2 regions of the Sphingomonas ginkgonis genome follow, and region 1 is predicted to be linked to the other one. Evidence: predicted binding sites of a transcription regulator. Region 1 holds the regulator's gene; the other holds the start of a gene.
The links. Region 1 encodes LexA, which represses DNA repair genes until DNA is damaged. Its sites were predicted from a motif close to GTTCCNCNCTTGTTCT; they were not measured.
Positions count from the first base shown of each region.

Region 2: a site for LexA is predicted at 2,305-2,320, ahead of radA (DNA repair protein RadA). Genes of this name have one in related genera too.

Region 1 covers NZ_RWJF01000001.1:1,555,134-1,559,542, reverse strand. Annotated here, with positions in the region: gene HMF7854_RS07540 (peptidylprolyl isomerase) at 1-944, shown strand, start outside; gene HMF7854_RS07535 (anthranilate synthase component II) at 960-1,526, shown strand; gene lexA (transcriptional repressor LexA) at 1,585-2,256, shown strand; gene HMF7854_RS07525 (VOC family protein) at 2,256-2,606, shown strand; gene HMF7854_RS07520 (PilZ domain-containing protein) at 2,628-3,329, opposite strand; gene HMF7854_RS07515 (response regulator) at 3,461-3,850, shown strand; gene HMF7854_RS07510 (EAL domain-containing protein) at 3,850-4,409, shown strand, end outside.
Region 2 covers NZ_RWJF01000001.1:2,955,830-2,960,238, reverse strand. Annotated here, with positions in the region: gene HMF7854_RS14245 (MFS transporter) at 1-1,192, opposite strand, end outside; gene HMF7854_RS14240 (alpha/beta fold hydrolase) at 1,290-2,186, opposite strand; gene radA (DNA repair protein RadA) at 2,336-3,700, shown strand; gene HMF7854_RS14230 (DUF1801 domain-containing protein) at 3,971-4,351, shown strand; gene HMF7854_RS14225 (ribonuclease E inhibitor RraB) at 4,405-4,409, shown strand, end outside.

The sequences.
Region 1 (4,409 bases):
CCGCGGCCGCCTTCGCGGCGCCGTCGGGCGGCGTGGTCGGCCCGATCAGGACCGAGCTCGGCTGGGTCGTGGTCAAGGTCGACGGGATCAAGCGCCAGGCCGGCAAGACGCTCGACGAGGCCCGCCCCGAGATCGCCGCCAAGCTCCGCGCCGACAAGGCCAAGGACGGGCTGGCGGATCTCGTCGGCACCGTCGAGGACGAGCTCAGCAACGGCGCCAACTTCACCGAGACGGTCGCCAAGCACAAGCTGCCGGTCAGCGAGACCCCGCCGCTGCTCGCCAACGGCCAGTCGCGCACGCAGCCGGGCTTCAGGCTCCCGGCCGAGCTCCAGCCGGTCCTCAAGGAAGGCTTCGCGCTGTCGCCCGACGACGATCCCACCGCGGTCAACCTGCAGGGCGATGCCGGCTATGCGCTGGTGGCGCTCGGCCCGGTCACCGCGGCGCAGCCGGCTCCGCTGGCGCAGATCGGCGACCAGGTCCGCGCCGACCTCGTCCGCCAGGGCGCGCTCGACAAGGCCCGCTCGAGCGCCCAGGCGATCGCCGCCCGCGTCGGCAACGGCAGCATCGCCGCGGCGGTGAAGACGCTCGGCGTCCCGGTCCCGGCGCCCGCGCCGGTCACCGCCCGCCGGATCCAGCTGCTCCAGCTCCAGGGCAATGTCCCGCCCGCGCTGCGGATGCTGTTCAGCCTGCCCGCCGGCAAGACGCAATATGTCGCTGCCCCGAACGACGAGGGCTTCTTCCTGGTGAAGGCCGACCGGGTGGTCGCCGGCGACGCCCGCACCAACCCGAGCGTGATCGCGCAGCAGCAGGCGCAGCTCAACCAGCAGGCCGGGAGCGAGCTCGCCGAGCAGTTCATCCGCGCCGCTCAGAAGAGCCTCGGCACCCGCCGGAACGCCGACGCGATCGCGCAGGGGCGGCAGCGGCTGCTGACCAGCGGGCAGTAGGCGAAACACCCGGCCGTGAAGGTGCTGGTGATCGACAATGTCGACAGCTTCACCTTCATGCTGGTCGACCAGCTGCTGAGCCTCGGCGCCGAGGTCCCGGTCGTCCGCAATGACGCACTGAGCGTCGCCGCCGCCCTTTCAAGCGATGCCGACGCGTTGCTGGTTTCCCCTGGCCCGGCCGGGCCGGAGGACGCCGGCATCTCCGTCCCGCTCGCCGCCGCCTGCATCGCCGCCCGCCGGCCCTTGCTCGGCGTCTGCCTCGGCCACCAGGCAATCGCGCTCGCCGCGGGTGGCAGCGTCGAGCGGACCCTCCCCGTCCATGGCAAGACCGCGGCGGTGGCGCATGACGGCAGCGGCTTGTTCGAGCGGCTCCCCTCCCCGCTCACCATGACCCGCTACCATTCGCTCGCGGTCGCCGTCCCGGGTCCCGACCTCGTCGCCAACGCGCACAGCGAGGATGGGACGATCATGGGCCTCCGCCACCCCGCCGCGCCCGTTCACGGCGTCCAGTTCCACCCGGAGAGCGTAGCCTCCGAGCAGGGCCGCGATCTCCTCGAGAACTTCCTCCGCCTGGCTGCTTGACGCCGAGTCGCACGTTCGATAGACGTTCCCCGTTCGTTCCTTCTTCGGGGCTCCGACCATGCTTACTGCCAAGCAGCACGAACTTCTCCAGTTCATCCATGACCGGCTTGGCGAGACGGGGGTGAGCCCCAGCTTCGACGAGATGCGCGAGGCGCTCGACCTCAAGAGCAAGTCGGGGGTCCACCGGCTGATCTCGGCGCTTGAGGAGCGCAAGTTCATCCGCCGCCTGCCCAACCGCGCCCGCGCGCTCGAGGTGCTGCGGATGCCCGAGGCGGCGAAGCCCGCCGGCGCCCGGCCCGCCGCCGCGCCCGAGCTTCGGCCCGCCCCGGCGCTGCGCACCCCGGCCAACGACACGATCGAGATCCCGCTGCACGGGCGGATCGCGGCCGGCACCCCGATCGAGGCGCTGCAGGGACAGGAGCAGTTCGCCGTTCCCGCCGCGCTGCTCGGCCCGGGTGAACATTATGCGCTCGAGGTCGCCGGGGATTCGATGGTCGAGGAAGGCATTCTCGACGGCGACTTCGCGCTCATCCGCAAGGTCGACATTGCCCGCGACGGCGAAATCGTGGTGGCGCTGATCGACGGGGCCGAGGCGACGCTCAAGACCTTCCGGCGCGAAGGGCAGATGGTCCGCCTCGATCCCGCCAACCGCAGCTACGAGGCGCAGCGCTACGATCCCCGGCGGGTGCAGATCCAGGGCCGGCTCGCCGGCCTGATCCGGCGCTACTGATGGCGCGGATCGACTATGTCGAGCTGCCGAGCCTCGCCGCGCACGAACTGACCGCGGCCTTCTACGGCAAGGCCTTCGGCTGGACCTTCACCGCGTTCGGGCCGGACTATTCGGCGACCACCAGCGGCGATGTCGATCTCGGGTTGCAGGGCGATCCCAACGAGGCGCTGTCGGCGCCGCTGCCGGTGATCCGGGTCGACGACATCGAGGAAGCGCTCGACGCGGTGCTCGCCAACGGCGGGACGCTGTCGCGGCCGATCTTCACCTTTCCCGGCGGCCGACGCTTCCACTTCATCGATCCCGGCGGGAACGAGCTCGCGGTGTGGGTCGCCGAGGACCACCGCGACTAGCAGGAACGGCGGCGCCGGCGCTCAGTGGCGCTTGTAGCTGGCCTTGAGGCTGGCGAGCTCGAGCCGCTTGCCGACCCACTCGGCCAGCTCGTCGAAGCTCAGCGGTTCGTCGAACACGATCCCGGCCCGGCGGTCGCAGAACCAGCGGATGCTGCCGCGGATCGGCCGGAGGCTCTCGACCACCACCACCACGTCCTTGCCGAGGCAATATTCCTCGATAGGCATGACCTTCATCCCGCCCAGCGAGATGTCGTGGACGTCGACCGTGTAATAGACCTTGCCGACCCGGATCGAGGCCTTGCAGTCGACTTCCAGCCGCGGCGGCCGCGGGCGGAAGCCGTGGCGCGGCTTGCGCCCGGCGAGCAGCTCGCCGAGGTCGACATTCTGGTCGAACTTGAGCCCGCAGGTGCCCTCGCGCGTCCAGACGATGGTCGAGGGGATCTTCTGGGTCGAGAACTCCAGCTCGATCTTCTCGCCGACCTTCACCTCGCGGCTGGTCTCGGCCATCAGCCCGCCCGCGGAGATGTTGCGGACCCGGATAAGCTGCTCATGGTCGCTGGCGATCAGCTTGGCGACGCGGAGCAGCGGCAGGAGGCGATCGTCGACGCGCCGCTCGGCCGGCCGCGGCACCGCGGTCGACAGCGAGAAGGTGGTCGACTCGAAGGCCGCCTCGTCCTGTTCGGACGTCCGGTGCGACCTCCGTCGCAGGAGAGATGCCAGCATGAAGTCTTCCCGTTAGCGGACTGTTGCACCCCGTTTTCGGCCCAACGGGTTAAAACTCCGTTTCGGGAACGACTGGGCGTTTGACGCGCTCAATCAAAACGCCCAACACGTTCGATCATGAGGGTGATTTGATGGAGCAGCCACGGCTGCTGCTGATCGACGACGAACCGGCACTCGCCGATTACGTCGCCGCGGCGGCGCGTCATTGCGGCTATAAGCCGATGGTTGCGCGCGATCAGCGTGATTTCTTTTCGCAATTCACGACGGAGCGGCCGGACATGGTCGCGCTGGACCTGGGCATGCCCGAAATGGATGGAGTCGAGCTGCTCCGCCTGCTGGCCGAGAACCAGTTCGACGGCCCGGTGCTGATCATCTCTGGGTTCGACCGGCGGGTGCTGGAGAGCGCGTTCCGCCTCGGCGAGGCGCTCGGGCTGACCATGGTCGGGCCGCTCGAGAAGCCGGCCCGGCTCGAGGCGCTCGAGGATCTCTTCACCCGGTTGAAGCCCACGCCGGCGAACTGATGCGCGTCGGCCTCGAACGCGGGCTGTTGGACGGCTTCGAGCGAGCCCTCATCAACAATCGCCTGTCGATGGTCTACCAGCCCAAGGTCCGGCTGTCGGATGGCAAGCTGGTCCGGGTCGAGGCCCTCGTCCGCTGGGAGGACAGCCGCTACGGCAGCGTCCCGCCCTCCCGCTTCGTCCCGCTGGCCGAGCGCCACGGCCTCATCGACCCGCTCACCCAGTGGGGGCTGCGCACCACGCTCCGCCAGTGGCTCGCCTGGTGCGGCGAGGGGCTCGACACCTGCCTCGCCTTCAACATCTCCGCGCTGTCGCTGCAGCACCTCGATTTCCCCGACCTGGTCGAGCGGATGTGCCGCGCGCTGGAGGTCCCGGCCGACCGGCTGGTGCTCGAGCTCACCGAGGGGGCGACCCAGCCGCTGATCAAGCTGATGGACACGCTGACCCGCTTCAGGATCAAGGGCATCGGCCTCGCCATCGACGACTTCGGAACCGGCTATTCGAGCCTGATGCAGCTCCGCCAGCTTCCCTTCACCGAGGTCAAGATCGACCGCTTCTTCGT
Region 2 (4,409 bases), 1.4 Mb from region 1:
GGGACCACAGGATGACGATCAAGATGGCGCCGATCCCGCCGCCGACAACCCCCAGCACCGGTCCGATCGCCGATGCCAGGAAGCCGCTCTCCGCCTCGCCCAGCTCGTTCGAGGCCGAGATGAACAGCGACGACACGGCCCCGACCCGCCCGCGCATGTTGTCGGGCGTGTAGAGCTGGACCAGCGACTGGCGGACATAGACGCTGACCATGTCCGCCGCGCCGAGCAGCGCCAGGCAGGCGAGCGACAGCGGCATCGAGCGCGACAGGCCGAACGCGATCGTCGCGACCCCGAACACGCCGACCGCGAGCAGCATCTTCACCCCGACGTTGGTCTTCAGCGGGCGAAAGGCGAACCAGGCGGCGGTGAGCGTGGCGCCGAGCGCCGGCGCCGCGCGGAGGTGCCCCAGTCCGGTCGGGCCGGCGTGGAGGATGTCACGCGCGAACACCGGGAGCATGGCGGTCGCTCCGCCGAGCAGGACTGCGAACAGATCGAGGCTGATCGCGCCGAGCACGAAGCGGTTGTGGCGGACGTAGCGAAGGCCTTCGCGTGCCTCGATCAGCGGGTGGCGGCGCTCCTCGGCCGGCCGCGGCGGGAGCGGCGGGATCAGGAACAGGCAAGCCAGCGACAGCACGAACAGGCCAACCGCGACGGTGTAGGGGACGTGCGCGTGGATCGCGTAGAGGTAGCCGCCGAGCGCCGGCCCGAAGATCGCGCCGCTCTGCCACGCCATCGACGACAAGGCGATCGCGTTGGGAAGGATGTCGCGCGGGACGAGGTTGGGGGCGAGCGCGCCGAGCGACGGTCCGGCGAAGGCGCGCCCGACGCCCAGCAGCGCCGCGATCCCGAACAGGATGGGGAGGTTGATCGTCCCGCTGAAGGTCGTCCAGCCGAGCACCGCCGCGCAGAACAGGTCGACCCCGACCGCCCCGCGGGCGATCCAGCGCCGGTCGAACCGGTCCGATGCCCAGCCCGCGACCATACTGAGCAGGAACAGCGGCACGAACTGGACCAGCCCGACCAGGCCGAGCCGGAGCGAGGCCGCCTCCACCCCCATCGTCCCGCGTGCCAGGTCGTAGACCTGCCACCCGATGACGATGACCATCGAGAGGCCGCCCAGCGTCGAGGCGAGACGGCTGATCCAGAAAGCGCGGAAGGCGGGGATCCGGAGCGGCGGGGGAAGAAGGCTCACGCCGCGGCCGTAGGGGCCGGGGGGCGGGGCGGCAAGGGAGCGGCCGCGTGCAATATTGACCCGGGCCGGAGCGCTCCGGCCCGGGTCGTCCCGATCGTCAGTAGCGCTCGGTCAGCGTGAGCGGGATGGCGCTCCGCTGGTCATCCTGCCCGCTCGCCTGTGCGCCCCGGCCGTCGCCGAGGAAGGTGAGCAGGTCGTTGATCAGCCGCTCCTTGTCGGTCTCGGTCACGCCGTGCGCGCTGCCGTCATATTCGATCAGCTGCGCACCGGGCACCTCGTTGGCGACCACCCGGCCGGTGGCGTCGATCGGCACGGTCTGATCGCTGGTCCCGTGGATGACCAAGGTCGGAACGGTGAAGCTCTTGAGGTCGGGGCGGAAGTCGGTGGTGGCGAAGGCCTGCGCCGCCGCCAGCGTCGGCCGCAGCCCGGCCATCATCGCCTGCCGCCAGGCGTTCATCTCGACCTCGTCGCTGACCGGATTGCTGAGCAGCCCCGACCCGAAGAAGTCCTTGAAGAAGCCCTTGAAGAAGTGCGCACGGTCCTTCTTCATGCCTTCGGTCATCTGGTCGAAGGTCGACTGCGGGACCCCGTTGGGATTGTCGTCGGTCTGCGCCATGTAGGGCACGACCGAGCTGATCAGCACGGCTTTCTTGACCCGCCGCTGGCCCTGCTTCGTCAGAAAGCGCGCGACTTCGCCGCCGCCCATCGAGAAGCCGACGAGGCTGACCGGCTCGTTGACCCCGGCATCCTCGAGCACCGCCGCGACATCGTCGGCATAGGTGTCGTAATCATGCCCGTCCCACGGCTGATCCGAGCGCCCGAAGCCGCGCCGGTCGGGAATGATCGCGCGGTGGCCGGCTTCGACCAGGCGAACGGCGGCGTCATCGAAGGAATCGCCACTCAGCGGCCAGCCGTGCAGCAGGACGACCGGATCACCGCGGCCCCAGTCCTTGTAGTAGAGCATCGTGCCGTCTTTTGCCTTGGCGTAGGGCATGGCCGTTCCTTTCTGTCCGGAGTTAAGCGGGGTTAACGAGCATCCTGGAGCTCCGTTGCGCCATCGTCGGGGCGGCAGGACCAGCCGCCGCCGGCATGCGCCGGACGAAGGGGCTAGGAGAACAGAAGGGGACCGGCTAGGCTCGCATGATGGCCAAGCTCAAGTCCCGATATGTCTGCCAGGCGTGCGGCGGGGTGTCGTCGCGCTGGCAGGGCCAGTGCCCCGACTGTGCCGAGTGGAACACGCTGGCGCAGGAGGCGAACGTCATCGGCACGCCCTTCGCCCAGAAACATGACCTTCAGAGCGGCGGGCGGGCGGTCGAGCTGGTCGGGCTCGACGCGGTCGTCGCGCTGCCCAGGCGGATCTCGTCCGGGGTCGCCGAGTTCGACCGGGCGGTCGGCGGCGGGATCGTGCCCGGCTCGGTCATGCTGCTCGCGGGCGATCCGGGGATCGGCAAGTCGACGCTCCTGCTCCAGGTCTCCGCCCGCGTCGCGGCGGCGGGCGGCGGGGTCGTCTATGTCTCGGGCGAGGAGGCGGTCGACCAGGTCCGGCTCCGCGCGCTCCGCCTCGGGCTGGGCGGCGCGCCGGTCCGGCTGGCGAGCGTCACCTCGGTCCGCGACATCTTGACCACGCTGGGGTCGGGCGAGCCGCCTGCGCTGCTCGTCATCGATTCCATCCAGACGATGCATTCCGACCTGATCGAGGGTGCGCCCGGCACCGTCAGCCAGGTCCGCGCCTCGGCGCAGGAGCTGGTCCGCTTCGCCAAGGACCATGGCACTGCGCTGATCCTCGTCGGCCATGTCACCAAGGACGGCTCGATCGCGGGGCCGCGCGTGCTCGAGCATATGGTCGACGCGGTGCTCAACTTCGAAGGCGAGCGGTCGCACCAGTATCGCATTCTCCGCGCGGTCAAGAACCGCTTCGGGGGCACCGACGAGATCGGCGTTTTCGCGATGGAGAGCGAGGGGCTGAGCGAAGTGCCCAACCCGTCGGCGCTGTTCCTCACCCAGCGCGGCGAGCCGGTCAGCGGCACTGCGGTGTTCCCCGCGCTCGAGGGCACGCGGCCCGTGCTGGTCGAGATCCAGGCGCTGACCGTCCGATTGGCGAGCGGGGCCACGCCGCGGCGCTCGGCGGTCGGCTGGGACAGCGGCCGGCTGGCGATGATCCTCGCGGTGCTCGAGGCGCGCTGCGGGCTCAGCTTCGCGTCCGCGGAGGTCTATCTCAATGTTGCTGGCGGCTACCGCCTGAGCGACCCCGCAGCGGACATCGCGGTGGCGGCGGCGCTCATCTCCTCGCTGTCGGAGCGGCCGGTTCCCCCCGAGACCGTCGCGTTCGGCGAGATCGCGCTGTCCGGCGAGGTCCGCCCGGTCGCCCACGGCGCGCTCCGCCTCAAGGAGGCGGCCAAGCTCGGCTTCTCGCGGGCGTGGGTCCCGGCCGGTCTCGACGGCAAGGGCATCGAGCTCGCCCGCTTCGGCAATTTGCGCCAGCTGGTCGACCAACTGCTCGGACGGTGAAGCCGCTCGACGTCAGGATGAATGAACCGTCACCCCCGCGCAGGCGGGGGTCCAGCTGCCTTCAACGGTGAAGAGAAAAGCTGGATCCCCGCTTTCGCGGGAATGACGACGAGGGAAGGAGAGGGGAGTGACCGGGCCGAGTTCCTCCGTTGCGATGGACCATCGGCCCCCACCTTGCGCTATAAACCCCTGCGTCGCCCCCGCGCACGCGGGGGTCCAGCTGCCTTCGCTTGTTGACGAAGCGGGCATGACGGCCCGGAGGAGAGAAGAATGACTGAAGCCAGTCCGTCCGCCCTCATCGACCAGCGCATCTCCGACCTTGCCGACTGGCGCGGGGAGACGCTCGCCAGGGTGCGCCAGCTGATCCACGAGGCCGTACCGGACGTCGAGGAGATGTGGAAGTGGCGCGGGGTGCCGGTGTGGGAGAAGGCCGGGATCATTTGCACCGGCGAGAGCTACAAGGCGGTGGTTAAGCTCACCTTCGCCCATGGCGCGGCGCTGGCGGACCCGACGGGGCTGTTCAACAGCAGCCTGGAAGGGAATGTCCGCCGGGCGATCGACATCAGGGAGGGTGAGGAAGTCGACGAGGCAGCACTCAAGGCGCTCGTGCGGGAAGCGGCGTCGTACAATACTGCGAAGGAGAAGCGGTAAAGGAACGGCCATTAGGGGTGAAAAGCGGACACGAGCGCAGTATAGTCAATGACATGTC